DNA from 2 places in the Arthrobacter sp. 05N425 genome. Region 2 is predicted to be linked to the other one. Evidence: predicted binding sites of a transcription regulator. Region 2 holds the regulator's gene; the other holds the start of a gene.
The links. The regulator LexA, encoded in region 2, represses DNA repair genes until DNA is damaged. The targets are predictions, from matches to a motif close to TCGAACANNTGTTCGA.
Positions count from the first base shown of each region.

Region 1: the regulator LexA is predicted to act here: its motif matches at 5,148-5,163, upstream of AC1DGE_RS00515 (LexA family protein).

Region 1 covers NZ_JBFTMU010000001.1:92,674-103,697, reverse strand. The annotation lists gene AC1DGE_RS00550 (vWA domain-containing protein) at 1-174, shown strand, start outside; gene AC1DGE_RS00545 (SRPBCC family protein) at 174-893, shown strand; gene AC1DGE_RS00540 (XdhC family protein) at 904-2,049, shown strand; gene AC1DGE_RS00535 (NAD(P)H-dependent oxidoreductase) at 2,096-2,641, opposite strand; gene AC1DGE_RS00530 (SDR family NAD(P)-dependent oxidoreductase) at 2,638-3,507, opposite strand; gene AC1DGE_RS00525 (L-threonylcarbamoyladenylate synthase) at 3,690-4,310, shown strand; gene AC1DGE_RS00520 (hypothetical protein) at 4,425-5,051, shown strand; gene AC1DGE_RS00515 (LexA family protein) at 5,177-5,608, shown strand; gene AC1DGE_RS00510 (Y-family DNA polymerase) at 5,627-6,916, shown strand; gene AC1DGE_RS00505 (AfsR/SARP family transcriptional regulator) at 7,023-7,880, opposite strand; gene AC1DGE_RS00500 (cupredoxin domain-containing protein) at 8,376-8,801, shown strand; gene AC1DGE_RS00495 (hypothetical protein) at 8,798-9,274, shown strand; gene AC1DGE_RS00490 (CDP-alcohol phosphatidyltransferase family protein) at 9,309-10,058, shown strand; gene AC1DGE_RS00485 (isopenicillin N synthase family dioxygenase) at 10,082-11,024, shown strand, end outside.
Region 2 covers NZ_JBFTMU010000013.1:46,070-65,300, reverse strand. The annotation lists gene AC1DGE_RS14255 (FtsK/SpoIIIE family DNA translocase) at 1-103, shown strand, start outside; gene pgsA (CDP-diacylglycerol--glycerol-3-phosphate 3-phosphatidyltransferase) at 131-769, shown strand; gene AC1DGE_RS14245 (CinA family protein) at 766-1,296, shown strand; gene AC1DGE_RS14240 (helix-turn-helix domain-containing protein) at 1,435-1,887, shown strand; gene AC1DGE_RS14235 (MarR family winged helix-turn-helix transcriptional regulator) at 1,992-2,513, opposite strand; gene AC1DGE_RS14230 (DUF3046 domain-containing protein) at 2,555-2,773, shown strand; gene recA (recombinase RecA) at 3,015-4,064, shown strand; gene AC1DGE_RS14220 (regulatory protein RecX) at 4,210-4,695, shown strand; gene miaB (tRNA (N6-isopentenyl adenosine(37)-C2)-methylthiotransferase MiaB) at 4,767-6,311, shown strand; gene miaA (tRNA (adenosine(37)-N6)-dimethylallyltransferase MiaA) at 6,418-7,296, shown strand; gene dapF (diaminopimelate epimerase) at 7,446-8,402, shown strand; gene AC1DGE_RS14200 (class I SAM-dependent methyltransferase) at 8,383-8,997, opposite strand; gene hflX (GTPase HflX) at 9,558-11,141, shown strand; gene AC1DGE_RS14190 (ATP-dependent DNA helicase) at 11,134-13,266, shown strand; gene lexA (transcriptional repressor LexA) at 13,522-14,271, opposite strand; gene AC1DGE_RS14180 (LysM peptidoglycan-binding domain-containing protein) at 14,723-15,067, shown strand; gene AC1DGE_RS14175 (histidinol-phosphate transaminase) at 15,169-16,287, shown strand; gene hisB (imidazoleglycerol-phosphate dehydratase HisB) at 16,355-16,975, shown strand; gene hisH (imidazole glycerol phosphate synthase subunit HisH) at 16,972-17,730, shown strand; gene AC1DGE_RS14160 (hypothetical protein) at 17,731-17,889, shown strand; gene priA (bifunctional 1-(5-phosphoribosyl)-5-((5-phosphoribosylamino)methylideneamino)imidazole-4-carboxamide isomerase/phosphoribosylanthranilate isomerase PriA) at 17,986-18,732, shown strand; gene AC1DGE_RS14150 (SseB family protein) at 18,746-19,231, shown strand, end outside.

The DNA of each region.
Region 1 (11,024 bases), on a different contig from region 2:
CAGCCGTTGGCCGGCGGGATCGCCGCCGCGCTGCCCTACTGCGACGCGTTCGTCAGTGGACACAGCTACACGGCCCTGGCGGAGTTGGCGGCGGCAATCCGGGGCGACGACCCGCCCGTGCCGGCAGGCCGCACAGGTGGAAGACAAGTGATCGCAAGTCAAGGGAGCAGCTAATGCAGATTGACAGCAGTTTCTCGGTGGTTGCACCGATCGGCAAGGTCTGGGACACGCTGATGGATTTCGAACGGGTGGCCGGTTGCCTCCCTGGCGCGCAGATCCTGAACAAGCTATCCGACGACGCCTACCAGGTGGGCATGACGGTGAAGCTGGGCCCGGTGAACATGCAGTACAGGGGCCTGCTCAACGTCCTGGAGCGGAACGCCGCCGAGCATCGGGCCGTACTCGGCGGCAAGGCGCAGGAAACCCGCGGCCAGGGCACCGCGGAAGCCAAGGTCACGCTGGCCCTGGCGGAAGAGGGGACCACGACGCGCGGGACGGTCAGTGCCGATCTGGCGCTTTCCGGCAAGGCCGCGGCGATGGGCAAGAGCGTGATCGGCAGCGTCACCGAGCAAATGATGGGGCTCTTCGCGGCCAACCTGCAGGCCATGCTCGCCGAACCGGCGGCGGCGGAGCCCCAGACCGCGCCGGTAGCACCCCCAGCCGCAACCGCTGCCGCAGGCCCCGGCACCGCAGCGCCGGCCACCGCAACACCAGGCGAGCCGTCGCCGTCGTCGGGCAGCCTTGACGCCTTCAGCCTCGCGAAGGGCATCGCTGCCGACCAGCTCTCCAGCCCCGGCAAGGTCCTCGGCCTGGTCGCCGCAGTGGCCTGCGTGGCTTACTGGGCCGGCCGGCGCTCGGCCTTCCGGATGCTCCGGCTCTGCGGAAGGCTCTAGGGAGAAGCCCATGCGGGACGTGCTGGAGGCCATCCTGCCGGACTGGCGGCAGGGCAGGACTGCCGGCCTGGCCACCGTCGTGAACACGTTCAAGTCCGCCCCGCGGCTTCCCGGCGCGTCGATGCTGGTCACCGCCGGCGGGGCCGCCGTGGGATCGGTTTCCGGCGGCTGCGTCGAGGGCGCCGTGTACGAGCTGGCCACCCAGGTCAAGGACGACGGCGTCCCGGTGCTGGTGCGGTACGGGATCAGCGACGACGACGCGTTCGCCGTCGGCCTCACCTGCGGCGGCATAATTGACATCTTCGTCGAGCCGGTCTCGCAGCAGCGCTTCGCCGAGCTCGACGGCGTACGGCAGGACATCGAGGACGAAAGGCGGGTGGGCGTTGCCACGGTGATCGAGCACCCGGACAGCAGCTGGCTGGGACGGCACCTGGTAGTGCGACCGGGCGGCTTCGAGGGGAACCTGGGCTCCGAGCGGGCCAACCTCGCCGTCGGCGACGACTGCCAGGGTTACCTGGCTGCGGGCCGTACCGGCATCCTGAGCTACGGTCCCGACGGAGAGCGGCTGGACAGCGGGATGCGGGTCTTCTTCACCAGCTACGCCCCGCCGCCGCGGATGCTCGTTTTCGGGGCCATTGACTTCGCCTCGGCACTCGCGCGGCTCGGGACCTTCCTGGGCTACCGGGTGACGGTTTGCGACGCCCGCGCCGTCTTCGCCACGCCGGCCAGGTTTCCCGAGGCCGCCGAGGTGGTCAACGAATGGCCGCACCGCTACCTCTCCGGCCAGCAGGAGCAGGGACTCGTGGATGAACGGACCGTCATCTGCGTGCTCACCCACGACCCGAAATTCGACATACCGCTCTTGGAGGTGGCCCTGCGCGGACGCCCGGTGGCCTTCGTCGGTGCCATGGGGTCGCGGCGTACCCACGAGGACCGAATGAGGCGCCTGCACGAGGCGGGGCTGGGCGGGGCGGAACTGGCCCGGCTGCACAGCCCCGTGGGCCTGGACCTCGGCGCACGGACCCCGGAAGAGACGGCGGTGTCCATCGCCGCGGAAATCATTGCCAAGCAGTGGAGCGGCAGCGGTGAACCGCTGCGGCAGCTGGACGAGCGGATCCACCACGAGGAACAGAACCGCGAGCAGCAGCAGGCCTAGCGCCGGCCCGGCTACAGGGCTGCCCGCAGCCCTGTAAGCTCACCGCTCAGCGCGCGGCGGCGGGGACGGCCGAGAGCAGCTCCCGGTAGCGCGCGGCGTGCGCGGTCAGTTCCTCCGCCGTCACCCTCGGGGCCGCATGCAGGACCAGAGGTTCTGCCATTTCCAGGCCGCAGAGGTGCGCGGTGGCCTCCAGGGGACGCAGCAGCTCGGCCATGGTGAAGCGGTTGTGCCCCGTCGGCGTATACGAGGATTCGGGGCCGCCGGTGGAGATGACCAGCTGCAGCCGCTTGCCGTGAAGGGCGTCGCCGCCGGCGCCGTAGGCGAAACCGTAGGTGAGCACCTGGTCCATCCACTCCTTCAGCACACCGGGAACGGAGTACCAGTGCCACGGGAACTGCAGGACGATGGTGTCATGCCCGCGCAGGAGTTCCTGCTCCCGGGCGGCGTCCACGCGCCGGTCCGGGTACGCGGAGGCGAGTTCCCTGACGGTCACGCCGTCGAGGTCCCTGATGGCGGCGGCGAGCTGCGCGGTGATCCGGGACGCCGCCAGGTCAGGGTGGGCGACGACGACGAGCGTGCGGTGTGCGGTCATGGAAGGTTTGTGCTTCTTTCAGAATCGGGTTCGAGGCCTACCAGCGCGCTGCTGAGCCGCCAGAGGAGGTCGGCATCGGCCTGGTTGTAACTGCGTTTTGATGATTTCTTGGCTGTGCTGTTGGCAAAGTACTGGCCCGTGACATTGTCAAGCTCGGGCGCCGAGGCGAGGTGTATGGAGGTCCGGGCGCCTTGCTCCGGAGTCTTCATCCAGCGCTGGATCAGCGGCGTCAGGAACGCCTGCACCCGGCCCGGATCTTCCGCGCCGAACGCTGTCGCCACCACCCCGGGGTGCAGCGCGTTTGCCGTCACCCTGGTGCCGGCGAGCTGGGCGGCAAGGCCGTAGGTGAACAGGACATTCGCAAGTTTCGATTGGTTGTACGCGCGCTGGCCCGAGTAGGAGTGTTCGCCCTGCAGATCCGCGAAGTCCATGCGGCCCATGGCCTGGGCCCCTGAGGAAACTGTCACGACCCGTGCCGGCCCGCTCTCCTGCAACCGCTCCAGGAGCAGGTTGGTGAGCAGGAAAGGCGCGAGGTGGTTGAGCGCGAAGGTGTGTTCGAGTCCGTCAACGGTGGTGCGGCGGCTGTTCCAGAATCCGCCCACATTGTTGACCAGGACATCGAGGCGGTCCAGGGCCTGCAGCACCTCGCCGGCCAGGCGGCGGACCTCCTGCTGGGACGACAAATCTGCGATGAACACCTCGACGGGGGCCGACGCTACCGTGCGGATCTCCTCCGCTGCCCGCGCCGCCCGGTCAGCGTCGCGTCCCGTGATGGCCACCCGGGCGCCCCGGGCCGCCAGACCCAGCGCTGTGGCCTTCCCGATTCCGCCGGTGCCACCGGTGATCAGGACCGTCTTGCCTGCCATGGATCGCATTCGGGGCTCGCTCTCGCTGCTGGTTCGCCGGTCCACGCTTCCGCCTGCGGACCTAGACAGGACTGTCTATGCCGAACGAAGCTACCAGACAGAATTGTCTGTGCACAAGCCGGGGCCGTCGACGGCCGGAGCTGCCGCGCCGCGCGGGCCAGCCGCGGGCGTAAGCTCGTGCCATGGCGAGATATTTCGATGTGCACCCCGACAACCCGCAGCCGCGATCCATCACGCAGGTGGTGGAGATGGTCAAGTCCGGCGGCCTGATCGCCTACCCGACCGACTCCTGCTACGCCCTCGGCGCACAGCTGGGAAACCGGGACGCGCTGGACAGGATCCGCGCCATCCGGCACCTGGACGATAAGCACCACTTCACTCTGGTCTGCAAGGACTTTGCCCAGCTCGGCCAGTTTGTCCAGATCGACAACGACGTGTTCCGCAGCATCAAGGCCGTGACGCCGGGCAGCTACACCTTCATCCTGCCCGCTACCAAGGAAGTGCCGAAGCGGCTGCTGCACCCCAAGAAAAAGACGGTCGGTGTGCGCATCCCGGACAACAAGGTGGTCCAGGCGCTGCTGGCCGAACTCGGCGAGCCATTGCTCTCCAGCACGCTGCTGCTCCCGGACGAGGAAGAGCCGCTGACCCAGGGCTGGGAAATCAAGGAGAGGCTGGACCATGTGGTGGACGCCGTCATTGACTCCGGGGACTGCGGAGCCGAGCCGACAACCGTCATTGATTTCTCCAGCGGCGTCGCCGAGGTCGTCCGCCACGGCATGGGCGATCCGTCGAGGTTCGAATAACGCCGGGAACAGCGACCGCCGGCTTGGCCCGGCGGGTACTTGCCGCGACGCCCCCGGCCCCCTAGTGTTCGGATCATGGCCGCGCCCGGGGGAAACGCACGCTGTCGACAACGCATGACGCCGACGCTGCTGTCCGTGGCGTGCCTCGTCATTGGGGCGGTGACGGCGGGCTGCGGTTCGGCTCCGCCGGCGGAGCCGGCCGGCGAGCCAGCACTGACCAAGCTGCCGGCAGCCTCGGCCGCGGCCGGGACGGGAGCCGGACTGTCGCCGGGCATGACCCTGGCGCCGGCGCCGCCCGTTCCGCCAGCCCCCGCCGGGCACGGTGCAGATGAATGCCTGCCGCAGCGTGCCGGGGTCGCCGCGGCCAACGGGCCCCTTGAGTGCCAGTACTTCACTTCAGGCTCGATGATGCCGGCCTCTGTGCCCCGGGGTCCGGGACTGAGTTCCGGCGACTACGCCGTAAGGTTCAGCAGCGTGGGTGGCCACGCACTGATGACAGTGCGGATCCGCTGCGCTTCGTACGTGGTCAGGGTCGGCATTGCCGGCGAAACAATCACACCGGACCCGCGGACACTGGAAAGCTTTGTGGGCACGTGCAACTTCCCGTGGGACCAGGAACAAGCACGGATGAAGCGATACCTTCAGGCGCCGCTTCAGTTTTCGCGCCGGGAAAGCGGCATTGTGCTGCACAACCCGGAATGGGGAGTCACGCTGTTCGGCACCCCGTACGAGGCCGCCTGATCCCCCAGACCCCTCCTCCCGGGCCCGTGCCCGCACCTCCGGCCGGAACCTTCAGCAGGGTCAGTCAAATGTCAGCCCCCGGGGCTACACTTTAATTCGAACATATATTCGAAAAAGGGTGTGTTGTGGGCGTAATCATCGGGCCCCGCGTGATAGATGCGGGCACTTCCCTGCTGTCGGTCCTGGTCTCGCCGGTGGCGGTCGCCGCCGGCTATCCGTCGCCGGCGCAGGACTATTTTGACGGCAGGATCGACCTCAACGAGCACCTGATCAAGGACATCACCAGCACCTACGTCGTGCGGGTGTCAGGGGACTCGATGGAGGGCGCCGGCATCAGCGACGGGGACGAGTTGATCGTCAACCGGGCGCTCGAGCCGCGCGACGGGTGCGTCGTCGTCGCCGTCCTCGACGGCGAACTCACCGTCAAGCGCCTCCGCGTCACCCCGTCAGGCGTGGTCCTGCAGGCGGACAACCCGCGCTACCCCGACATCCGGGTCCCCGCCCTCTCCGACCTGGTCATCTGGGGCGTCGCCACCCGGTGCCTGCACCATGTCTGAGACCAATGTCTGAGCCCCATGCCTGAGGCCCGGCCCGGCGGCAGTATTGCCCTCGTGGATGTGAACTGCTTCTATGCCAGCGCCGAACGCGCGTTTGATCCCTCACTGGAAGGCAGACCGGTGGTCGTGCTGTCCAACAACGATGGTTGCGCCGTCACCCGTTCGCCCGAGGCAAAGGCCCTCGGCATCCCGCTCGGGGAACCGTGGTTCAAACTCGCCCCGCGGGCCAAGGAGTGGGGGCTCGTGGCCAAGTCCAGCAATTACGAGCTCTATGGCGACATCAGCGCGCGGGTGATGGAACTCCTGGGCCGGTATTCGGCCTGGCTGGAGGTCTACAGCATTGACGAGGCCTTCCTGGGCGTGCGCGGAAACCCGGAGGAACTGCTGCTGCTGGGGCAGGCCATGAAGACGGCGGTCCGGCGGAACGTCGGTGTTCCGGTGTGCGTCGGCATTGCCGGGACCAAGACCCTGGCGAAACTGGCCAACAAGTGGGCCAAACACAACCCGGCGTTCGACGGCGTCTGCCACTGGGATTCCGTTCCCGCCGACCGGCAGGAACGTCTCATGGCCGGCCTGTCCGTGATCGAGCTCTGGGGCGTTTCCACGCGCCTGACCAAACGACTGAACGCGTTGGGGATCCATACCGTGCTTGACCTTGCCAGGGCGGACCCGGTCCGGATCAGGGACCGTTTCTCGGTGGTGCTCATGCGCACGGTCCTGGAACTGCGGGGGACGCCCTGCATCCCGCTCGAAGAGGAACGCATCGGCCGCGACCAGCTGATCTTCAGCAGGTCGTTCGCGACGCCGATCAGCACACCGGCCGGAATGCGCCAGGTCCTCGGGATCTACGCGCAACAGGCCAGCGCCCGGCTCGCCCGGCACGGCCTGCAGGCCAAAGTCCTGACTGCTTTTGCCGCCACATCCCACTACAACCCCCGGGACAGTTCGCATCCCTCGGTGTGTGTTTCGCTGCCGATGCCCACCGCGGACCCGGTGCTGCTGGCCAGGGCTGCCTACGCCCTGCTCCCCCGGATCGACGACGGCGTCAAGTATGCGCGGGCCGGCATCATGGTGACCGACCTGCGCCCGACAGCCAACCAGGCCCCGCTGGCCGTGTTCGAGAACCCGCATGAGGAGCGCGGCATCGGCCCGCTGCTGGAGGAGGTCAGCCGGAAGTACGGCCGGGGCTCCATTGGTCTGGGCCACGCCGGAATCCGCGGCGGCCCCGACTGGACGATGAAGCGCGACATGCTCTCCCCGCGCTACACAACCCACTGGGACGAACTCCCCTTGGTCAAGGCCGCCTGACGGCGCCGGCACGAAGGTAGGACCGGGGCACCGTGGCACTGTGGCACCGGGGCACCGCAGTGCGCCATGCCGCCCGGACTCCGGCGCGCAGCGCCGCCCTGATCGATCAGGCCGTGGTCCGGACCCGCTGCAGGAAGGAATCCAGGATCCGTCCGGCGTTCTCACCTAGCCGGTCATCGACCGCCGGACTCTGCGGTCCCGCCACGTGCAGCCGATCCCACAGCAACAGGAGGGCCGCCAGCACCTCGGAGAGCCCCGTATCCGCCTCCGCGCGCCGCCGCAGCAGCCGGAGGTGCGCCGCCTGCAGGGCCGGTCCCGGAGAGCAGGCCAGGTCGCGGCTGAAGAGGCGGCGGCAACGGTCATAGGCGGACAGGCCCTCGACCGGGAGGCCCGCGATTTCATACGCCGCCACCAGGGCCAGCCAGGCCCGTTCATTCAGCGGCTCCAGCCGGACGGCCGACTGCGCCCAGCGGATCCCGTCGTCGTGACGACCCAGGAGCGTTGCCGCCTCGGCGGCGGAGATCATGGCCGCCACGCGTTCGGCGGCGTGACGAGTACGGGCTTCGTCGGCCCAGTCGGCGACGAGTTCAAAACCGAGGAGAGGCTTGGCGGAGAGTTCCAGCGCTTCGACTAGGAACCGATAGGCCCTCGCCGGCGCGGCAAGGTCAGCTGCGCTGAGCAGGCAGCGGAAGCGCGAGAGGTCCAGGTCCACGAGGCCGGGATCGAGCACGTATCCGCTGTTCGCGGTCCGGAGTGGTCCCGTTTTGGTCTGTCCCGGCTGGATTGCCCGGCGGATGCCGCTGACATAGCTCTCCAGCGTGGCCACGGCCCCGTCGCTGGCACTTGGCCCCCAGAGGATTTCGATCAGCCGGGTCTTGGAGACAGGCGTGCCCAGGTTCAGCAGGAGAATTTCCAGGATGTGCCGCGGCTTGCAGCCGCCCAGATCCGCGGCCGTGAGTGCCACACCCTCACGGCGGACTTCCAGTGATCCAAAAAGCTGAACCGATATGGCTGGTGCTGTTGCCGGCAAGTTGTGCATGATGTTCTCCGATTTCCCGGGCCCCGTTGCAATCGCGTTGGTCAAAGACATGCCGCCTCCCGGAGCCACCGTGACACGGTGGCCCGGAGGCAGCAAGCGTAGGAAACTACCCGATTTTCGGGAGGCCAAAAGTCGGGTAGGGGCATCCGTGCGTTGAGTACGCACCCCCGAGGAAATACAGGTAGCCGGCAGCCTGGCCAAGTAGCTTCCGGGGGCAAGCAGGGCTCCTTCAAGTAGCCCTGCACCCTCACCCGGGTCTGTCGCGCCGGGCCGTCGTTCGCTCCACGCCCCCCTCGGAGCGCCCGGGAATTTCGGCTGAAGACCCCGCCGGCGCACCGGCGCCATGTGCCCGTAACGGGAGCAGAATTGAAGCAGGCAACTTCACGTCCACAGCCGCGTCAAGGTCTAAGAGGGTGCGCTATGAACACCGGGAATGTTCGCGTCACGCTGCTGCTCGCGGCGGTCCTGCTGGGTGCCGCGGGATGCGCACCGGGAGGCGGGAACACGGCTCCGGCGAGCGCATCCGCGAAAGAGGGCATGCAGATGGGCTCCGGAGCCTCCGGCGGCCCGCCCGGCAGTTCGTCCGCGGCGGCGTCGACGGCGGCGATCACCGTGCGCGACTTTGCGTACGGCACGCCGCTGGTCGTCGCCGCCGGGGCGCAGGTCACCGTGACGAACATGGACAGCGCCGAGCACACGGTCACCGCGGACGACGGCCCGGCGTTCGACGTCGACGTCAAGGGCAGCGGCGGCACCGCCACCTTCACCGCGCCGTCAAAGCCGGGAACGTACGCCTATCACTGCACCTTCCACCCCGGCATGCACGGAACGCTGACGGTCAAGTGAACGTCCCGATCCGCAGTGGGACGCGGGGACGGGACCTGGCCCTGCGGTCGCTGACGGCCGTGGCCCTGCTGATCGACGCCGGGGTCCACCTCCATCTCGCACCCGGCTACCAGGCCGGATCCCCGCAGGGTATCGGCCAGGGCACCCTCTTCCTGCTCGAATCCGCGGCGGCGGCGCTCGCCGCCCTGGCGGTCCTCCTGCGCGGCAGCAGGACCGCCTATGCGTTCGCCTTGCTCGTGGCGTTGAGCGCCTTCGCTGCCGTCGTGTTCTACCGCTACGTGGACCTGCCCGCATTCGGCCCGTTTCCGGCCATGTACGAGCCCGTCTGGTACCCGGAGAAGACGGTCAGCGCCATTGCGGAGGGTGCCGGAGTTGCGCTGGCGGGCATCGGCCTGGCTTGGACCCGGCACGCCGGCCAGCCCTCGCCGACCGGCCCGCCAGTCCGCCGCCGCCCTGACCGACCCCCGAGCTGAGAAGTGCGTTGTTAGCATTGGGGGCGAGGTGACCATGCCCCACAGATTCCCGCGCCGTGCGGCGGCCGACGTGACCGCCGCCGTGGCTGCCTACCTCGGCGCCGGCAGCTGGCTCGCATCCCTTGGCTCCCCCGGCGTTACAGCCGGTGTCCTGGCCGTCGGCGCCGGCGCCGCCGTGCTCGTCCGTACGGCCGGGTCCATCCTGCTGCGGGAGCCCCGCGTGTGCACGCCGGCCGACCGCGTCACCCTGGTCCGCGCCGTGCTGGTGGCGTGTTGCGCTGCCCTCACGGTCGCCGGCATCCTTGGCCGGCAACCGCCCGCCGCGGTCCTCGTCTTCCTGGGCGCCGCAGCCTTCGCGCTCGACGCCCTGGACGGTCCTGTGGCGAGGCGGACCGGGACCGCGTCCGCGGCGGGAGCGCGCCTGGACACCGAGACCGATGCGGCGCTCACCCTGGTGCTGTCCTGCGCCGCCGCGGTGTCCACCGGGGCGTGGGTCCTCCTGATCGGACTCATGTACTACGCGTTTGCCGTCGCGGGCAGGTTCCGTCCGGGCCTGCAGAAGACTCTTCCCCCGTCGCCCCTCCGCAAGGCCATCGGTGCACTTCAGCCCTTTGCCCTGCTGCTGGCCCTGACGCCGGGTGTCCCGTCCGCGGCGGGCACGACGGCGCTCCTCGTGGCGCTTGCGCTCCTACTCTTCTCGTTTGGCCGTGACACCGCCGCGCTGGAGCGGCTGCACCGCTCCGGCCCCGTTGCTGCCGCCACTCCGGGCACCTTCAATAGCTGAAGTACCGGTGCTACCTTGCAGTGATGGACACTCGAACCGAATCAATCCCGGTGTTGGACCTGGGTGCGGCGAGAAACGACGACGGTTCATTCAACCCCGCCTTTGTTGCCGACCTCCGCGACGCCAGCCACCGGGTGGGCTTCTTCCAGTTGATCGGCTATGGCGCCACCGGCGCGCAAGTCGATGAGCTCTTCGACGTCACGCGCCGGTTTTTCAATCTTCCGGAAGCGGACCGGCTGGCGCTGGACAACCGCAAGTCGCCGCATTTCCGCGGCTACACGCGGCTCGGCCACGAAGTGACGCAGGGACGGCCGGACGCACGGGAACAGCTGGACTTCGGTCCCGAGCGCCCCGCCCTGCGCGACTACCCGGCCGAGCAGCCGTACTGGCTGATCCAGGGGCCCAACCTCTGGCCGGATAAGGCCCTCCCGGAGCTACGCACCGTCGCCATGGCCTGGGCCGACCGAATGTGCGTGGTGGGCGCGGAACTGCTGCGCGCGATCGCGGTCTCGCTGGAACTTCCGGAAGACCACTTCGCCGCCGCCTTCGAGGGGACACCCGCGTGGATGGCCAAGCTCACGCACTACGTCGGCGGCGTGGTCCCGGCGGCCGGAACCCAGGGCGTCGGTGCGCACGCCGACTACGGCTTCGTCACCCTCCTGCTGCAGGACCGGGTGGGCGGCCTGGAGGTGCGGCCGCACGGCAGCGACGACTGGATTCCGGTGGCGCCGCTCGAAGGGGCTCTGGTGGTGAACCTGGGCGAAATGCTGGAGGTTGCGACCCAGGGGTACCTCTCGGCGACGATCCACCGGGTGCAGGCGCCGCCGCCCGGCGTCGACCGCTATACGGTTCCGTTCTTCTGGTCGCCGCGGCTGGACGCCGTCATCGATCCGGTCCCGCTGCCGCCGGCCCTGGCGGCGCAGTCCCGCGGGCTTTCGGACGATCCGGACAACCCGATGCTCGCCT
Region 2 (19,231 bases):
CCTGGACAACCGCACCCAGAGCGTCGACTACTACGACGGCGCCGACGGCCCCGGCGACGACGACGAGGGTTCCGAGGACGCCTGGTCGCTGACCGGACGGTAGCCGGCGGCGAGACGGTAGCCTAGGAAGGTGACTAGCGCCGAAACCAACGCCGGGTCCGCCCCGCGGATCTGGAACCTGCCCAACATCCTCACGATGCTGCGGATCGCGCTGGTGCCGTTTTTCGTCTGGTTCCTCCTCGCCGATGCCCCGGGCCTGGACGCGCAGAACGGCGCGTGGCGCTGGGCCGCCGTCGTCGTCTTCGCGGTGGCGATCTACACTGACAAGCTCGACGGCGACATCGCGCGCAGCCGCGGGCTAATCACCGACTTCGGCAAGATCGCGGACCCGATCGCGGACAAACTGCTGATCGGCTCGGCCCTGGTGATGCTTTCCCTGCTCGGCGAACTGCCCTGGTGGGTCACGGTCCTGATCCTCGTGCGCGAGTGGGGCGTCACGGCGCTGCGCTTCTTCGTGATCCGCTACGGCGTGATTCCGGCATCCCGCGGCGGCAAGCTCAAGACCGTCGTGCAGACCGCGGCGATCTTCCTGTACGTGATGCCGCTGGCCTCGATTGCGCCGTGGCTGGGATTCCTGGCCTTCGCGGTCATGATGGCCGCCCTGGCGATCACGGTCTGGACCGGCGCCGAATATGTCGTTGAAGCCCTCAAGCTGCGCGCCAGCGGCATCCGGGCCAAAAAGCAGCAGGTCCAGGAGGGGACGCCATGAGCAATCCGCAGCCGAACGCCCACCCGGGGCTGCACCCGAATCTGCACCGGCTCGCCGAGCAGGCTGTGGCCCGCGCCATTGAGCGCGGGCTGACCGTGGCCACGGCTGAGTCGCTCACCGCCGGAATGGTGGCCGCCGTGCTGGCCGATACCCCCGGTGCGTCCGGCATGCTGCAGGGCGGTGTGGTCGCCTATGCGAACTCGGTCAAGGCCAGCATCCTGGGCGTGTCCCGCGAACTCCTCGACGCCGCCGGGTCGGTGGACGGTCAGGTTGCCGCGGCGATGGCCGCCGGTGCGCGCACCGCGTGCGGTACCGACGTCGCCGTGGCCACCACCGGGGTGGCGGGCCCGGAGGCGCACGACGGCAAGGATGTGGGAACCGTTTTCATCGGACTCGCCACGGCAGAAGGCGCGACGTCGTTCGCGTACCACTTCGAGGGGAGCCGCCAGGAGATCCGGGCGCTGGCGTGCGGCGCCGCCCTGGAGCGCCTGCTCGAAGCCCTATCGCCGGCAAGCTACCGCGGGTAAAGTTGCCGGGAACAAAAGTTGATTCCGAATAGTTGTTACATTGTGTCGCCCCCGAATAAGGGTGGCGCCTAGGATGAAATCATCACAACGTTCGCACTAAACCGCGAACAACACATACGAGGGAGCAAGGCGATACAGATGGTAAAGCAGCCCGTATCCGTAAACGGCGTTGTCCGCTGGAAGGATGTGGGCCTCGCCGATCAGGCAAAGAGCGAACAGAAGGAGCGCAAGATGGTTGTACTTCGTCACGAAATCGGTGATGTCCTGCGCGATGTCCGCCAACGCCAAGGCCGTACCCTCCGCGAAGTCTCGCACAGTGCCCGTGTATCCCTGGGCTACCTGAGTGAAGTGGAACGCGGCCAGAAGGAAGCCTCCTCGGAGCTGCTCTCCTCGATCTGCTCGGCCCTCGACGTCCCGTTGTCCAGCATGCTCCGCGAAGTCAGCGACCGCGTCGCCGTGGCCGAGGGCGTAGCGGTACCGGACACCGTGCCCCAGGAATTTGCGCAGCGCTACGGCCGTGACCTGGACCGTGAACTCAACACCGAGCTGAACGACGAGCTGGCCACAGGCCTGCTCTCCGGGGCCCGCTAGCCCCACTCCATTCGATCCAAAGGAAGGTCCCCGGCGGTGTGCCGGGGACCTTTTCCGTGTCCTGGAGCCATATGTTCTGGCCGGTGCTCCTTCGCCGGAGCGGCTTAGAGGCCTTCGTCGCGCGGGAAGCCGTCGCGTTCGTAGGTGGCGTTGAGCTTCGCCATGTAGCCGGCGAAGGCTTCCAGTTCCCCGGCCGGCCACTCTGCCAGCCGTTCGCGGAAGACCTCGCGGCGCGCATCCTGGACCAGGTGCATCTTCTCCTCGCCCTTGGCCGTCAGGCTGATGGCCTGGGCGCGGCCGTCCAGCGGGTCGGCTTCCTTTGATACCAGGCCGAGGCCTTCCAGGAAGGCGACCTGGCGGCTCACCGAGGGCTTGCCGACGCCGATGCAGGAGGCCAGTTCGGTCAGCCGGATGGGGCCCTTGGTCCGAAGGACCGACAGCAGCCCGTACGCCGCAGGCTCCATCTCGGGGTGGACTTGGCGGGAGAGCTGCTGCGACATGGAACGGGCACGCCGCCACAGCAGGCTCAACTGGCGCTCGACGGCGGCCAGCGCCTCCTCCGCGGCGGGTTCGCCGGTCCCGGAAATTGGCGCCGGATCCGGGGCGGCGTCGCTTGGGTTGCTCATAGCAACCATTCTAGGGTCCGCGCCCGTGAGAGACTTTATCGGTGAGAATCAGCGACTTCTGGCGGCTTATGGACGACGAGTTCGGGGCGGGATATTCCCGGGTCCTCAGCAGCTCCCTGGTGCTGGCGGGTGTGGGCGGACGCACCGCGGACCAGGCGCTGAGCGCGGGCGTACCGCCCAAACAGGTCTGGCTGGCGCTCTGCGATGTCCAGGATGTGCCCGCCGAACGGCGGCTCGGCCGCGACGTTAAGCCGCGCTGACCGGGCCCTCCCCGGCGCCGCGCCGGCACCGGTCCGGCACCGGTCGTCGGGCATCGGACGACTGACACGCCGCTGCGATTGTTCGAATATCTGTTCGGGTCGGGCTATGCTTTTTTCAGAGCGTTATCCACATACGCGACGGCGGCGGCAACTTTGTCAGTGGCTGCCACTAGCGTCAGGGATGACATAACAACGGCCGCGACGGCCACTCTCCAGCGAGAAAGTATTAGAGGTGTGAATCATGGCCGCAGCCCCGGATCGCCAGAAGGCGCTCGACGCAGCGCTAGCCCAGATTGACAAGCAGTTCGGCAAGGGCTCCGTCATGCGCCTGGGCGACGAAGTCCGCGCACCCATCGAGGTCATCCCCACCGGCTCCATCGCACTGGACGTGGCCCTCGGAATTGGCGGCCTGCCCCGCGGCCGCGTCGTCGAGATTTACGGCCCTGAGTCCTCCGGTAAGACCACCGTCGCGCTGCACGCCGTGGCCAACGCCCAGCGCCAGGGCGGCATCGCCGCATTCATCGACGCCGAGCACGCCCTCGACCCGGAATACGCCGCCAAGCTCGGTGTGGACACCGACGCGCTGCTCGTCTCCCAGCCGGACACGGGTGAGCAGGCGCTTGAAATCATGGACATGCTGATCGGCTCCGGCTCGCTGGACGTGATCGTCATCGACTCCGTCGCCGCTCTGGTACCCCGCGCCGAAATCGAAGGCGACATGGGCGACAGCCACGTCGGCCTGCAGGCGCGGCTGATGAGCCAGGCGCTGCGTAAGATCACCGGCCGGTTGAGCCAGACCAAGACCACGGCAATCTTCATCAACCAGCTGCGCGAGAAGATCGGCGTGTTCTTCGGCTCCCCGGAAACCACCACCGGCGGTAAGGCGCTGAAGTTCTACGCCTCGATCCGCATCGACGTCCGCCGCATCCAGACCCTCAAGGAGGGCGCGGACTCTGTCGGCAACCGGACCAAGGCGAAGATCGTCAAGAACAAGATGGCTCCGCCCTTCAAGATCGCCGAATTCGATATCATCTACGGCCAGGGCATCTCCCGCGAGGGCGGCATCATCGATATGGGTGTCGAGCACGGCCTGATCAAGAAGTCCGGCTCGTGGTTCACCTACGACGGGGACCAGCTGGGCCAGGGCATGGAGAACTCCCGGCGATTCCTGCGGGACAACCCGGAACTCGCCGCCGAACTCGAGCGCCTGATCAAGGAAAAGCTCGGCGTCGGCGTCAAGGCCGCCGACCCGGAGGAATCACCGAAGCTGAAGGCCGTTGACGGCTTCTAACAGCCGGGCCTCCGCCGCACGACGCCGTAAGGGGTCAGGATTCTCTTCCCGGAATCCTGGCCCCGGCGTCGTTGACGGCCCCGGCGACCCGCACCGGACCGTGCAGCCGGCGCCCGAGCAGGATGCCGACGCTGATCCCGCCGCCGTGGCACGCGCCGTCGTGCTGCGGCAGCTGACCAACTCGCCCAAGAGCCGGCTGCAGCTTTCCCGCAAGCTGGCCGAGCGCAACATCCCGGACGACGTGGCCGAGGCCGTCCTTGACCGCTTCGAAGAGGTCGGCCTCATCGACGACGCCGAGTTCGCCGATATGTGGGTGCGGAGCAGGTCCCAGACGCGGAAGCTGGCCAAGGGCGCCCTGCGCCGGGAGCTGGCTGAGAAGGGCATCGACGAGGAGACCGCTGCCGGCGCCCTCGAACAGCTCAGTGACGAGGACGAGGAAACCGCGGCGCGGGAACTCGTGGAACGCAAGCTGCGCAACGCGAGGGGACTGGAAGACCGTGCCGAGCGGGACAAAACGGTGCGTCGGCTGGCCTCCATGCTCGCGCGAAAGGGCTACCAGCCGTCGCAGGCCTTCCGGATCGTGGGGGAGGTCCTGGACGCTGGCCTCAAAGAGCAGGACGGCGGTGCCTGATGCGAGGCCCTTCGCGGCATCGAAACGAGGCATCCGCGAATACGGCCACGCCGAACCGGTACCCTTAACAGGTGAGTTTGACCATTCCTTCCCCCGCCGCCGGCGGAGCCCCTTATCCGGATGAGACTGCCCCGGCCCGCACCTACCAGGTGCGGACCTTCGGCTGCCAGATGAACGTGCACGACTCCGAGCGGATGTCCGGAATGCTCGAAGCCGCCGGTTACGTCCGCTCCGAAGGCGAACTGGCCGACGTCGTCGTCTTCAACACCTGCGCGGTGCGGGAAAACGCCGACAACAAGCTCTACGGCAACCTCGGCATCCTCCGCCCGGTCAAGGAAGCCAACCCCGGCATGCAGATCGCCGTTGGCGGCTGCCTGGCGCAGAAGGACCGCGAAACCATCCTCAAGAAGGCGCCCTGGGTCGACGCCGTCTTCGGAACGCACAACGTCGGCGCCTTGCCCGCCCTGCTGGACCGCGCACGCCACAATGACGAGGCGCAGCTGGAAATCCTGGAATCGCTCGATGTGTTCCCCTCGACGCTGCCCACCAAGCGTGACTCCGTCTATTCCGGCTGGGTCTCCATCTCGGTCGGCTGCAACAACACCTGCACCTTTTGCATCGTCCCCGCGCTGCGCGGCAAGGAAAAGGACCGCCGGCCCGTCGACATCCTCGCCGAAATCCAGGCCCTCGTCGACGACGGCGCCATCGAAGTCACACTGCTGGGCCAGAACGTGAACTCCTACGGCGTCGAGTTCGGCGACCGGCAGGCGTTCTCCAAGCTGCTGCGCGCCTGCGGCGAGATCTCCGGGCTGGAGCGCGTCCGGTTCACCAGCCCGCACCCGGCCGCCTTCACCGACGACGTCATCGACGCCATGGCCGAGACCCCCAATGTCATGCCGCAACTGCACATGCCGCTGCAGTCCGGCTCGGACAAGGTGCTCCGGGAGATGAAGCGGTCCTACCGTTCCACCAAGTTCCTCGGCATCCTGGACAAGGTCCGGGAGAAGATCCCGCATGCCGCCATCTCCACCGACATCATCGTCGGGTTCCCCGGTGAAACCGAGGAGGACTTCCAGGCCACGCTCGACGTCGTGGAGAAGTCCCGCTTCGCCACCGCCTTCACCTTCCAGTACTCCAAGCGGCCCGGCACGCCTGCCGCGGAACTCCCGGACCAGCTGCCCAAGGCCGTGGTCCAGGAACGCTTCGAACGGCTCACCGCCCTGCAGGACCGGATCGCCGCCGAGGAGAACGCCCGCCAGCTGGGCCGCCGCGTCGAGGTCATGGTGACTGCGCAGTCGGGCCGAAAGGCCGGGGAAACCCACCGCCTCTCCGGCCGCGCCCAGGACCAGCGCCTAGTGCACTTCTCCGTGCCGGACGGCGCCGAAGCACCCCGCCCCGGAGACCTCGTCACGGTGACAATCACCGAGGCCGCGGCGTTCCACCTCGTCGCCGACCCGGCCACTGCCGACGACTACAGCCTGCGCCGCTCACGCGCCGGCGACGCCTGGGACCGGTCCCAGGCCGATTCCTGCGGCGCTCCGGCCGCCGGCAGCGGCTCGGGAGGCACATCCGGCGTTTCGCTGGGCATGCCGAGCCTCCCGGTCCGCGGCCGCTAACCCCGTGCCCGCCCCCGCCCCTTACGACGGCCCCGACCCTGCCGGCGCCCCCGACGATTCCGCGGCACCGGGAAACTCCGGCGCCGCGGAACCGACACCGCCGGTCATCGCCGTCGTCGGGCCCACCGGCTCCGGAAAGTCGGATCTGGCTGTCTCGCTGGCACTGGCCCTCGACGGCGAGGTCGTCAACGCCGACGCCATGCAGTTCTACCGCGGCATGGACATCGGTACGGCCAAGATCACCGCCGCCGAACGCCGGGGAGTGCCGCACCACCTGCTGGACATCCTCGATGTGACCGAGGAGGCCAGTGTCTCGGACTTCCAGCAGCAGGCGAGGGCCGTGATTGCGGACATCCACGCCCGGGGCAAACGGGCCATCCTCGCCGGCGGCTCAGGCTTATACGTCCGCGCCGCCCTGGACGTGCTCGAATTCCCCGGAACCGACCCCGCCATCCGGCGCCGCCTGGAAGCGGAGGAAGCAGCGGCCGGCCTCGCGCCGCTGCGTACCCGGCTGGAACTCGTGGATCCGATCTCGGCCGGGCGGCTGGGTGATGCCCGCCGCGTCATCCGGGCACTGGAGGTCTTCGAACTGACCGGGCGGCCCTTCAGCTCCTTCATGCCCACGCGCGAGTACTTCCAGCCGGCCGTGCAGATCGGGCTCCAGGTGGACCGCGAACAGCTGCGGGCACGCCTAGCCGCCCGGGTCCACGCGATGGTGCAGCAGGGGCTGCTGGCGGAGGTCCGGCGCCTCGACGCCGAAGGGCTGCGCCGCGGCAAGACCGCCTCGCGGGCACTGGGCTACGCGCAGTTCCTGAAAGTCGTCGACGGCGCGGCGGACCAGGAGCAGGCCGCCGAAGAGACCATTGTCGCGACCCGGCAGTTCGCCCGGCGCCAGCTCACCTGGTTCCGCGCCGACCCCCGGATCAACTGGCTTGACTGGCAGGACCCCGGACTGCTGGCGAAGGCCGCTGCGCTCTCCCGCTGAAGATCTCCCGCTGAAGATCTCCCGCTGAAGATCTCCCGCTGAAGCCACCGCCAAAGATCCATCGCTACGGATCCCGGCGCTGCGGCTTTTGACGGGGTGGCCGGTGTCACGGTTCCGTCCCGGCCTGGCCGGAACGGTAACCTTGGAGCATGGACGAAACCCTTGCCACGGCCGCTGACCACCATGCTGCTTCAGGCACTGCCGCGCTCGGCGGCCTGAAGTTCTCGAAGGGCCACGGAACCGGCAACGACTTCGTCCTGATCGCGGACCCCAACGGTGCCCTCTCCGTCACCCCGGAGCAGGTCGCCGCCCTCTGCGACCGCCACCGCGGCATCGGTGGCGACGGACTCATCCGCGCCGTTCCCTCTCGGCTGCTCGCCGAAGGCCGGGAGCTGCTTGGCGACCACCCCGGGGCCGAATGGTTCATGGACTACCGCAACGGTGACGGCTCGCTGTCGGAAATGTGCGGCAACGGCGTCCGCGTCTTCGTCCACTTCCTCATCAACGAGGGGCTGGTCGACCTGCCGGCCGGCGAGTCGCTCACCATCGGAACCCGCGGCGGTGTGAAGACCGTGGTCCGGACGGCGGCCGGCTACGCCGTGGACATGGGCCCCTGGGAGTTCATCTTCCCGGGAGAAGCAACCGCGCGGGCCATGGATTCGCTGGTCAGCGCCGACGGTCTGGAAGTCGCCAGGCCCGCGCTGTCCGTAAGCATGGGGAACCCGCACACCGTGGTCGCGCTGGCGGAACTCGCGGAACTCGACGCCACGGACCTCTTCAGGGCACCCCGCGTCGACCCGGTGCCGCCGCACGGGACCAACGTTGAGTTCGTCGTGCCGTCCGAGCCGCTCGTTCACGACGGTGTCGGGACCATCACCATGCGCGTGCACGAAAGGGGAGTGGGGGAGACCCTGTCCTGCGGGACCGGCGCCTGCGCCGCCGCCGTCGCGATCCGGCACTGGGCCGGCCAGGGCGCCCCGGACACCTGGAACGTTGCGGTTCCCGGCGGCGTCGTCGGCGTGAAATTCTTCCTCGCCGCGGACGGCCACGAGCACGTGGAGCTTAGCGGCCCGGCCGTGATTGTTGCTAGCGGGACGCTTTCCTGACCCGCAGGATCCGGAAGGATTTTGACGTGCTCTCGCGGGTGACGCTGAAGCTGCTGTCGAGCTCCGCCGTCAGCCAGCGCTGAAGCGAATCCGAACCAAGGTTCTTCTGGACCACCAGCCAGGCCGACCCGCCCGGGGCAAGGCGCGGCAGCCAAAGCAGCAGCAGGGCGTGGAGTTCGTCCTTGCCGATCCGGATGGGCGGGTTGGACCAGATCGTGTCGAAGCGCAGTTCCGGGTCGACGTCCCCGGGTGCGCTGGCCGTGACATTCTCCAGCCCCAGCAGGGCCGCATTTTCATTCGTCAGCGCCACGCAGCGCTCATTGACATCCACCGCATAAACCCGGGCATGGGGCGCCCTCAGGGCCATGGTCAGCGCGATCGGCCCCCAGCCGCAGCCGATGTCCAGCAGGTTTCCCTGCGGTGCCGGGGCCGGGACGTCGGCCAGCAGGACGGCGGTCCCTTTATCGATTCCATCCGGGCTGAAGATTCCCGAGGACGTCTGCAGTTGCCGCTGCTCGCCGGCAAGCTCCACGGTCAGTGGCTTGCGGGTGAACGGCCCGGCGGGCTGGGCGCTGAAATAGTGTGCAGACTCCATAACTGGCCAGATTAGTTGGCGGTCCGGCGGTATGGGAAACCGGCCCGGACACGCCGGCGACCGGCACAGCCCCGCCGCGCCGTGGCCACCGCACGGTCTGCTAATCTTAAAAACATGATCCTTAACTTCAAGTAACCGGCACGGGCCTTCGATTCGTTGTCGAATGTCCCGTCCCCGCAGCGACGCAGGTAGTTACCTTCCGCTCAGTGCGCCCCCTCCGTGATGCAAATGCCTCACCCGCTGGCGCCAGACCACTTGGAGTCAAGCCTTGAAGCCAAAGGGCTTTAAACCAAAGCAGTGCCCGGCAGCAGTTGCCGCAGTGCTGAACGGACCGTTTCTCCCCGCCACACGGCGCCATCAGACGCCATTCCCCTCCCATATCCACCGCCCCGCTCCCTTGTTTAGCGCTTTGCCAGGGAGCCCCGCCCGGCCAGCGGCGCCGCAGCCGCCAGGCAACCCAGGAGGCACGGATGACCAATAGTCGTCAGCCCAGCGCGAATACCGCGCCACGAAACACCGAACAGCACTATTCTGAAGTTGTAGACCCTTCAAAGGAGACCATGACCAGTCAGCCCAACACCGGACCCGATTCAGCCGCCCAGGACATGAGCCCTGCGGAAATCCAGGCTGTCATCGACCGGATCCTCTCCAAAGACGCCCCTGCCCCGAAGACCGGACGCAGCGCCGACGCCGGGCACCCCGGCGAGTCCAGGGCGGTGTTCGGCAAGGCCCAGGCGATTTCGCGGCTGGATGAGGAACACAGCAGCTACGACGGCGACCAACAGGACCTCGAGGAGCGCCACGCGCTGCGCCGAACCGCAGGCCTGTCGACGGAACTCGAAGATGTCACCGAAGTCGAGTACCGGCAGCTGCGCCTCGAGCGCGTTGTGCTTGCCGGGCTCTGGACAGAAGGCACCCTCGCCGATGCCGAGAACTCCCTGCGCGAACTGGCAGCCCTCGCGGAAACGGCCGGTTCCGAGGTGCTCGACGGGCTCGTCCAGCGCCGCGCCAAGCCCGACCCTGGCACCTTCCTGGGCTCCGGCAAGGCCCAGGAGCTCAAGGACATCGTGATGTCCACCGGCGCCGACACGGTGGTGGTCGACGCCGAACTCGCCCCCTCCCAGCGCCGCAGCCTGGAAGACATCGTCAAGGTCAAAGTCATCGACCGCACGGCCCTGATCCTGGACATCTTCGCCCAGCACGCCAAGAGCCGCGAGGGCAAGGCCCAGGTGGAACTGGCGCAGCTCGAATACCTGCTCCCGCGCCTGCGCGGCTGGGGTGAGTCGATGTCCCGCCAGGCCGGTGGCCAGGTGGGCGGCGCCGGAGCCGGCATGGGTTCGCGCGGCCCCGGTGAAACCAAGATCGAGCTGGACCGCCGCCGGATCCGCACCCGGATGGCCAAGCTGCGGCGCGAAATCGCCGCGATGAAGCCGGCCCGGGAAACGAAGCGGGCCAACCGGCGTCGTAATGCCGTGCCGTCGGTGGCGATCGCCGGCTACACCAACGCCGGTAAGTCCTCGCTGCTGAACCGCCTGACCGACGCCGGCGTCCTGGTGGAGAACGCCCTGTTCGCCACCCTGGACCCGACGGTCCGCAAGGCCGAAACCTCGGACGGCCTGGGGTACACCCTCGCCGACACCGTGGGCTTTGTCCGCTCGCTGCCGACCCAGCTCGTGGAGGCCTTCCGCTCCACCCTGGAGGAGGTCGCCGACTCGGACCTGATCCTGCACGTCGTCGACGTCTCCCACCCAGATCCGGAAGGCCAGATTGCGGCCGTCCGCAAGGTGTTCAGCGAAGTCGACGCCCGCAAGGTGCCGGAAATCATCGTCCTGAACAAGGCCGACGCCGCCGACCCGTTCGTGATCGAACGGCTCAAGCAGCGCGAGCCGCGCCACGTTGTGGTCTCGGCCCGCACCGGGGAAGGCATCCCGGAGCTGCTCAAGGCCATCAGCGAGGGCATTCCGCGGCCCAGCGTCAAGATGGAACTGATGATCCCGTACAACCGCGGGGACCTGCTCAGCAAGCTGCACGAGACCGACGCCGAGATCATCAGCCTCGACCACGAGGAGACCGGCACCCGAGCCGTGGTGATGGTGCGCGAGGGGCTCGCGGCCGAACTGGATTCCTTCGTCAGCAATGACTGAACCAGCGGTGGCCGAGGGGGCGGCCGCGCCGTCCGAAAGCGCGCCGTCCGGAAGCGGCCCGGCTAAAGGCAAGGCTAAAAGCGGTCCGTCCGGCGAGCAGTTCGTGGTTGAACTGCTCGACCGGGCGGTCGCCGGCATGGGCGGCCAGAGCCGCGACGGCCAGCACGAAATGGCACGGCAGGTGGCGCGCGCGATCGAGACCGGCGACCACCTGCTGGTCCAGGCCGGCACCGGCACCGGCAAATCCCTGGCCTACCTGATTCCGCTGATCGCCCACTCGCTGGTCAGCGACAAGCCCACCCTTGTCTCCACCGCCACCCTGGCACTTCAGACCCAGATTGTCGGCAGGGACCTGCCCCGGCTGCTCAAGACCATCACCCCGGCCCTGGAGCGGCCGGTGAAGGTCGCACTGGTCAAGGGCCGGTCCAACTATGTCTGCCGCCATAAGCTCGAAGGCGGCTTCCCCTCCGAGGAACCGTCCGAGGGCCAACTGTTCTCCCTCGGCGAGGACACCTCGGTGCCGCACTTCGCGGCCGCGATGGGCGGCCCGTCCTCGCAGCTCGGCAAGGAAGTGGTCCGGCTCCGCGAATGGGCCGAGGACACCCAGACCGGGGACCGCGACGAGCTCATGCCGGGCGTGACCGACCGTGCCTGGCGGCAGGTCTCCGTTACCTCCATGGAGTGCCTGGGCGCGCAGAAGTGCCCGCTCGCCGCCGAATGCTTCAGCGAACTCGCCCGCCAGAACGCCGCCGACGCCGATGTGGTGGTTACCAACCACGCCATGCTGGCCGTCAGCGCCTTCGAGGGCCTGGCCGTGCTGCCCGAATACGACGTCGTGGTGGTGGACGAGGCGCACGAACTGCAGGACCGGGTCACGGGCGCCGTGTCCGGCCAGCTGTCCGTGGCCATGGTCCACGCCGCCGCCTCCGGCGCCCGCAAGCACGCCGGGATCACGGTAGATGCGCTCAATAACGCCGCGTCCAACCTTGAGCTCGCCATCGAGGGCGTTCCCAGCGGCCTGATGCCGAACGGACTGAACAGCGAACAGCTCGACTGCGTGGACCAGCTGCGCGACGCCTGCCGCGCCGCGCTCTCCGATTCAAAGGGGGACAGCGCCAACACGGCCGACGGCGGCCGGCAGCTTGCGCGGTCCCGGCTGATGGTGATCCTGGAACTGTGCGAACGGCTTCTGGCCGCCAAGGAGAACCGCGAGGTGGTCTGGTTCTCCCGCAACAGCAGCTTCGACCCGCAACAGGGCTACTCGCAGCCCGATGACTCCGCGCCGGCCCTGATCAACATCGCCCCGCTCAGCGTCGCCGGTCGGCTCCGCGAGGGACTGTTCGCCGACCATACAGTCGTCCTGACATCGGCAACCCTGGCGATCGGTTCGGCTTTCGAGCCGGCGGCCGGAGGGCTCGGCCTGGTGGGCCCGGGCGCACCCAGCTGGACGGGCGTCGACGTCGGTTCGCCCTTCGAATATCCGAAGCAAGGCATCCTCTACGTTGCCAAGCACCTGCCCAAGCCGGGCCGGGGAACATCCCCGGAAGCCCTCGATGAGCTCGAGAAGCTGATCCGTGCCTCCGGCGGCGGCGCCCTGTGTCTCTTCTCTTCCCGGCGCGCCGCCGAGGATGCGGCCGAGGCGATGCGTCCCCGGCTGGGCCTGAGCATTCTCTGCCAAGGCGAGTCGACCATGACCGCGCTCGTGAAGCAGTTCGCCGATGAGCCGGACACCTGTCTCTTTGGCACCATGTCGCTCTGGCAGGGCGTCGACGTGCCCGGGAACTCCTGCCGCCTGGTGGTGATTGACAGGATCCCGTTCCCGCGGCCGGACGATCCATTGATGACCGCCCGCTCCCGGGCTGTGGCCCAGTCCGGCGGCAACGGCTTCATGAGCGTCTCGGCGACCCACGCGGCCATCCGCCTCGCCCAGGGCGCCGGCCGGCTGATCCGTTCGACGTCGGACAAGGGCGTGGTGGCGGTCCTCGATTCCAGGCTGTCCACCGAACGGTACGGAGCGTTCCTCCGGGCCGCCCTGCCCCCCTTCTGGCCCACTACCGACACCTCGGTGGCCTTGGCCGCCCTGGAACGCCTCGCCAAGGAGAGCCCCAAGCAGCCCGCCACGTAACCGGTGAAGCGGCCCGCCACGCAGGCTGCCGTCGGCCGGGGCCGGGCCGGGGGTATGTGGGCCGGCGCTTGCGTTCCCGCCCGCTTTTCCGCGCCCGGGACCGGCACTGCCGGGTCACCGCGGCACCGCGCGGGCGGGCGCGCTGTCAGTGTGCCAAGAACCGGGCGGGAGCGCAGAAGGCCCCGTCCGGAACTGCGGACGGGGCCTTCGAGCTGCCGGGAGATGGGCCGGCCGGAGAGTGGTGTGGCAGGGGCGCTACAGGGAGCGCAGCACCGAGACGACCTTGCCCATAATGACGGCATGGTCGCCGAGGATCGGCTCGTACTGGGTGTTCTGCGGGAGCAGCCAGGTGTGGCCGTCCCGCTGGCGGAACGTCTTGACCGTTGCCTCGTCATCGAGCAGGGCGGCCACGATGTCCCCGTTGACGGCATCGTTCTGACGTCGGACGACGACCCAGTCGCCGTCGCAGATGGCGGCGTCGATCATCGAATCGCCTGCCACCCGGAGCATAAACAGTTCGCCGTGGCCCACCAGTTGGCGCGGCAGGGGCATCACGTCCTCCACCACCTGGTCGGCCAGGATCGGCCCGCCGGCGGCGATACGGCCCACGAACGGCACCATGGCCGTGTCCGTGGCGCTGGCAAGCTCCGAGACGGCGAGGCCGCCGACAGCCCGCAGGCCGCTGGACTTCTCCACGCCGGAAATCCTGGTCGTGCCTTCATCCAGTGTCAGCGGCATGAGGACTTCCATGGCGCGCGGCCGCTTGGGGTCCCGCCGCAGGTAGCCGAGCTTTTCCAGTTGCGAGAGCTGGTGGGTGACGCTGGAGAGGCTGGCGAGCCCGACCGTGTCGCCGATCTCGCGCATCGAGGGCGGGTAACCGTTGTCCGTCACGGAACGCTGGATGGTCTCCAGGATCTTTTTCTGCCGGACGGTCAGGCTTTTCGGCGCCCGGCCGGTTTGGGGGCTGCGCTGGGAAGCCCTCCCGCCGGCGGCTTGTGCTGCCATGTTCGCCATGCCTTTCCATTCCGCCCGGCCGCTGTGGCTACCGGGACCTGCCGAGCTGAAAATGTCAGACCCCGCTGATCAACTGATGTTCATCAACACAAGTGGTTGTCCTGTGATTCAAAAGTAGGCCAGCCGACAAGGTTTTTCAAACATTTGTTCTAGCGAGTCTCGACAATGTTCGTTCATAAGTGCTAAAACAGGAACAGCGAAGTTCGAATATGTGTTCGAAGCTTCACCCTTGGGTCGGTCCGCTGGTTTCGGTTCTGTATTCGAAGTTTCGGGTTTGAGGGTTCGCATTCAAGGGTTTTGCGTTTGAAGGTTAGGCCGGTTGGCGGCAGGTACGAGGAGTACGCCGGGCGGCACAGGTATTTCCAGTGGCACAGACAAGTCCAGGAGGGCTCAGCTCATGTCAGCAGTAAGCGCTATTTCCGGTTCGCTGGTTTCCATCCCCATGGAGGCCGCACCCGCGGCACCAGCCCGGCAGGCTCGGCTGCGGCTGACCCGCCGCGGTCGGTTCGTCTTCTTCGGGCTGCCGCTGGTTCTGTTGGCCGTGCTCGTCCTGTCACTGTCCGGCTTCCTGAATGCTCCGGCCAAAGCCGCCGACTCGGCCGCGGAGCTCTCGCTCACCCCGACGGTCACCGTTACGGTCCAGCCGGGGGAGTCACTCTGGGCCATCGCCGGTGCCGTCGCCCCGGAGCGCGACCCCCGTGACGTGGTCGCCGACATCGTTCAGCTCAACAACCTCGGAGCCGGCCGCGTCCTCCCCGGCCAGCAGCTCTACGTACCCTCCAAGTAAGCCCTACCCGGGCGAGTGGCGCGCCGGGCCATCGGTGCCGCCGGGCGGCCATTCGCGGTCACAGTTTCGGGGCGGGGCCGGGTCTCACTTAAACTGGGCAAGTGACTGACCAGCTAGAGCGCCTCAACCGACTGCCCCTCCGGACCAATCTGCGGGGACTGCGCCCCTACGGTGCGCCCCAACTGGATGTCCCCATCCTGCTGAACGTCAACGAAAACACCCACGGAGTCCCGGCGGACGTCCGCGCCGCCATCGCCGAAGCCGTGACGGAGGCCGCTGCGGGACTGAACCGCTACCCGGACCGCGAGTTCACCGAACTGCGGGAAGCCCTCGCCGAGTATCTCGGCCACGGACTGGACGCCACGAACATCTGGGCAGCAAATGGCTCGAACGAAGTACTGCAGCAAATCCTCCAGGCCTTCGGTGGCCCGGGACGGACCGCGCTCGGCTTCCCTCCCACTTACTCGATGTACCCGCTGCTCGCCGCTGGCACAGACACCGAATACATCGTCGGTGTACGCGCCGAGGACTACGGGCTGAGCGCCGACTCGGCGGCCCGCCAGGTCAGGGAGCTGAAGCCCAACGTCGTCTTCCTCTGTTCGCCGAACAACCCCACCGGCACGGGCCTGGGGCTTGACGTGGTCGAGGCGGTCTACGAGGCCGGAGAAGCAAGCCAGACCATCGTCATCGTCGACGAGGCCTACCACGAGTTCGCCCACGACGGGACGCCGAGCGCCCTGGCGCTGCTGCCCGGCCGGGAGCGGCTGATCGTCTCACGCACCATGAGCAAGGCCTTCGCCCTGGCCGGCGCCCGGCTCGGCTACATGGCGGCGGCGCCGGAGGTGACGGATGCCCTGCGGCTGGTCCGGCTGCCGTATCACCTCTCCGCCATCACCCAGGCGACGGCGCTGGCCGCCCTGCACCACCGCGTCGCGCTGATGGCAGACGTCGAGGACATCAAGCGCCAGCGGGACCGGATCGTGACGGAGTTGACCCGGATGGGCCTCAAGCCGGCCGCTTCGGATTCGAACTACGTTTTCTTTGGCGGCCTCGAGAACCCGCACGAGACCTGGCAGGGTCTGCTCGACGCCGGCGTCCTCATCCGCGACGTCGGCATTCCCGGCCACCTCCGCGTGACCGCCGGAACTGAGACGGAAACCACAGCGTTTCTGGAAGCCCTGGAACGGATCCTGACCGGCCACGAAGTACAGTCCGCCTAGACTTAAGCCAGGACCCACGCACACCGCCCCGTTCGCCGGGCGCCCGCCACATCCAAAGGACACCCACATGAGCAACACCGGATCAGCCGCTGCCCGGACCGCACGCATGGAGCGGACCACTAGCGAATCGTCCGTCCTGGTCGAGATCAACCTGGACGGCACCGGCGTCTCGGACATCAGCACCTCGGTACCGTTCTACGACCACATGCTGACCGCGCTGAGCAAGCACTCGCTGATCGACATGACGGTCAAGGCCACGGGCGACACCCACATCGACGTCCACCACACCGTGGAAGACGTCGCCATCACCTTCGGCGAGGTCCTCCGCACGGCGCTGGGCAATAAGGCCGGCATCCGCCGCTTCGGCGAGGCCACGGTCCCGCTGGATGAGGCGCTCGCGCAGGCCGTCGTCGACGTGTCCGGCCGGCCCTACCTGGTACACGCCGGCGAACCGGCCGGCCAGGAATACCACCTGATCGGCGGACACTTCACCGGGTCCTTGACCCGGCACGTCTTCGAAGCCATCACCCTGCACGCCGGGATCTGCCTGCACATGAATGTCACTGCCGGCCGGGACCCGCACCACATCGTCGAGGCCCAGTTCAAGGCCTTCGCCCGTGCGCTCCGGGCCGCCGTGGAGCCGGATCCCCGCGTCGAGGGCATTCCCTCCACCAAGGGCGCACTGTGACCGGCAAGGTGCTCCGGGACGGCGCCATCATCGACCCCGACGCCGCGAGGAAGCCGGCTTCGCCGGAGGGCAAGCCCACCGTCACCGTGCTCGACTACGGTTCCGGCAACGTCCGCTCGGCCGTCCGCGCCCTGGAACGCGCCGGCGCCGAGGTCATCCTCAGCTCCAAGCCCGAAGACGTGCTCAACGCCGACGGGCTCGTTGTCCCCGGCGTCGGTGCCTTCGAAACCGTCATGAACGAGCTCAAGGCCGTTGATGCCGTACGCATGATCGGCCGCCGCGTCGCCGGCGGCCGGCCCGTGCTCGCGATCTGCGTCGGGCTGCAGGTCCTGTTCGAAGCCGGCGTGGAACACGGCACCGTCGCCGAAGGCATGGGGGAGTGGCCCGGCAAGGTCGAGCTCCTCCCGGCCGAGGTCGTGCCGCACATGGGCTGGAACACGGTCACCGTGCCGGAGGGCTCCCGGCTCTTCGCCGGCGTCGAGAACGAGCGCTTCTACTTCGTGCACTCCTACGGCGTCCAGCACTGGGACTTCGACGTGATCCAGCCGCGCATGGCGGCCCCGCTCGTCACCTGGTCCGAGCACGGCGCCCCGTTTATCGCGGCGGTGGAAAACGGCCCGTTGTGCGCCACCCAGTTCCACCCGGAGAAGTCCGGCGACGCCGGTGCGCGCCTGCTGCGCAACTGGGTCGACAGTCTGCGTGGCGGCGCCAAAGCCCGCACCGGCCAGGCCGGCACCCCGGAACAGACCGCCTAGATGTGGTCCCTAGTCCTGATGGGGCTCGCCGGGCTGCTGGTCGGCGGCGCCTTGTCCTTCCGCCAGCAGAAAAGCCCGCTGTGGGTCCAGATCGTCTTCTACTTCCTGGCCGGGATGTCGCTGCTGGCCGCCTGGCTCTTGACCTTGCCGGGAAACTGACCCCTCCCGGGAAACTGGCCCCAGCCGGAAAACTGACCGGCCCGCAAGCACGCTCCCTATCCCGACCTGCCGCCCCAACACCGTGAGGACCCTACGATGACCACCGAAACCCCGCTGCCGGTACTCGAGCTGCTCCCCGCCGTCGACGTCGTCAGCGGCCAGGCCGTGCGCCTGGTCCAGGGCGAAGCCGGCAGCGAAACCAGCTACGGCACGCCGCTGGAAGCCGCGCTCAACTGGCAGGAACAGGGCGCCGAATGGGTCCACCTCGTTGACCTCGACGCCGCCTTCGGCCGAGGCTCCAACGCCGAACTGCTGCGCGAAGTCGTGGGCCGGCTGGACATCAAGGTCGAGCTCTCCGGCGGCCTGCGCGACGACGAGTCCCTGGAAAAGGCCCTGGAGCTCGGCGTCGCCCGGGTAAACCTGGGCACCGCGGCGCTGGAGAATCCCGAGTGGACGCAGCGGGTGATCGAGCGCTTCGGCGACAAGATCGCCGTCGGCCTCGACGTCCGCGGCACCACCCTCGCCGGCCGCGGCTGGACCAAGGAAGGCGGCGACCTCTGGGAGGTCCTCGGCCGCCTCGAAGAGGCCGGCTGCGCCCGCTACGTCGTCACCGACGTCACCAAGGACGGCACCTTGCAGGGACCCAACGTGGAGCTGCTGCGCCAAATGGTGGAGAAGACCGGCAAACCCGTCGTGGCTTCCGGCGGCATCTCCAGCCTCGAAGACCTCAAGGTCCTGCGCTCCCTCGTGCCGCTCGGCGTCGAGGGCGCCATCGTCGGCAAGGCCCTCTACAACGGGAACTTCACGCTGCCCGAGGCCCTCGACGTCGCCGGCCGCCGCTAGGCACGTCCCAGCCATGGAGCACAGCACCCAGCCCGCCGGGCGGCCGTTGCCCGGGCATATCGCTGCCGCCCTCGCCGGTGCCGGCGGCGCGACGGACTCGGCCGGGCAGCCCTGGGCGGGCCGCAGCCTCAGCGGTGACGACGCCAGGATCCACAACTTCGAGGACGACGACGGCGCCGCCGACGCCGGCTACCTGGCGGCGCTGGCAGCGCTGGCCGCCGGCCAGGGCGACGAGGCATCGGTAGTGGCATCCCTGGCGACCGCACGTGTCTTCGTGCCGATCCTCGCCCGGCTCGCCGAAGAAGGCGAGGCTGTGATCGGCCAGGAAGGCAAGGAACAGTACGGCGGGGAACTGCACGGGGACAAGCAGGCGGATATGGCCCTGGTGACCCTCAAGGCGCCCGACGGCCGGACCGCGCTGCCGGTGTTCACCTCGGCCGAAGCCCTGGCCGCGTGGCACCCCGAGGCCCGGCCCGTGGCGGTGTACGCGGCACGTGCC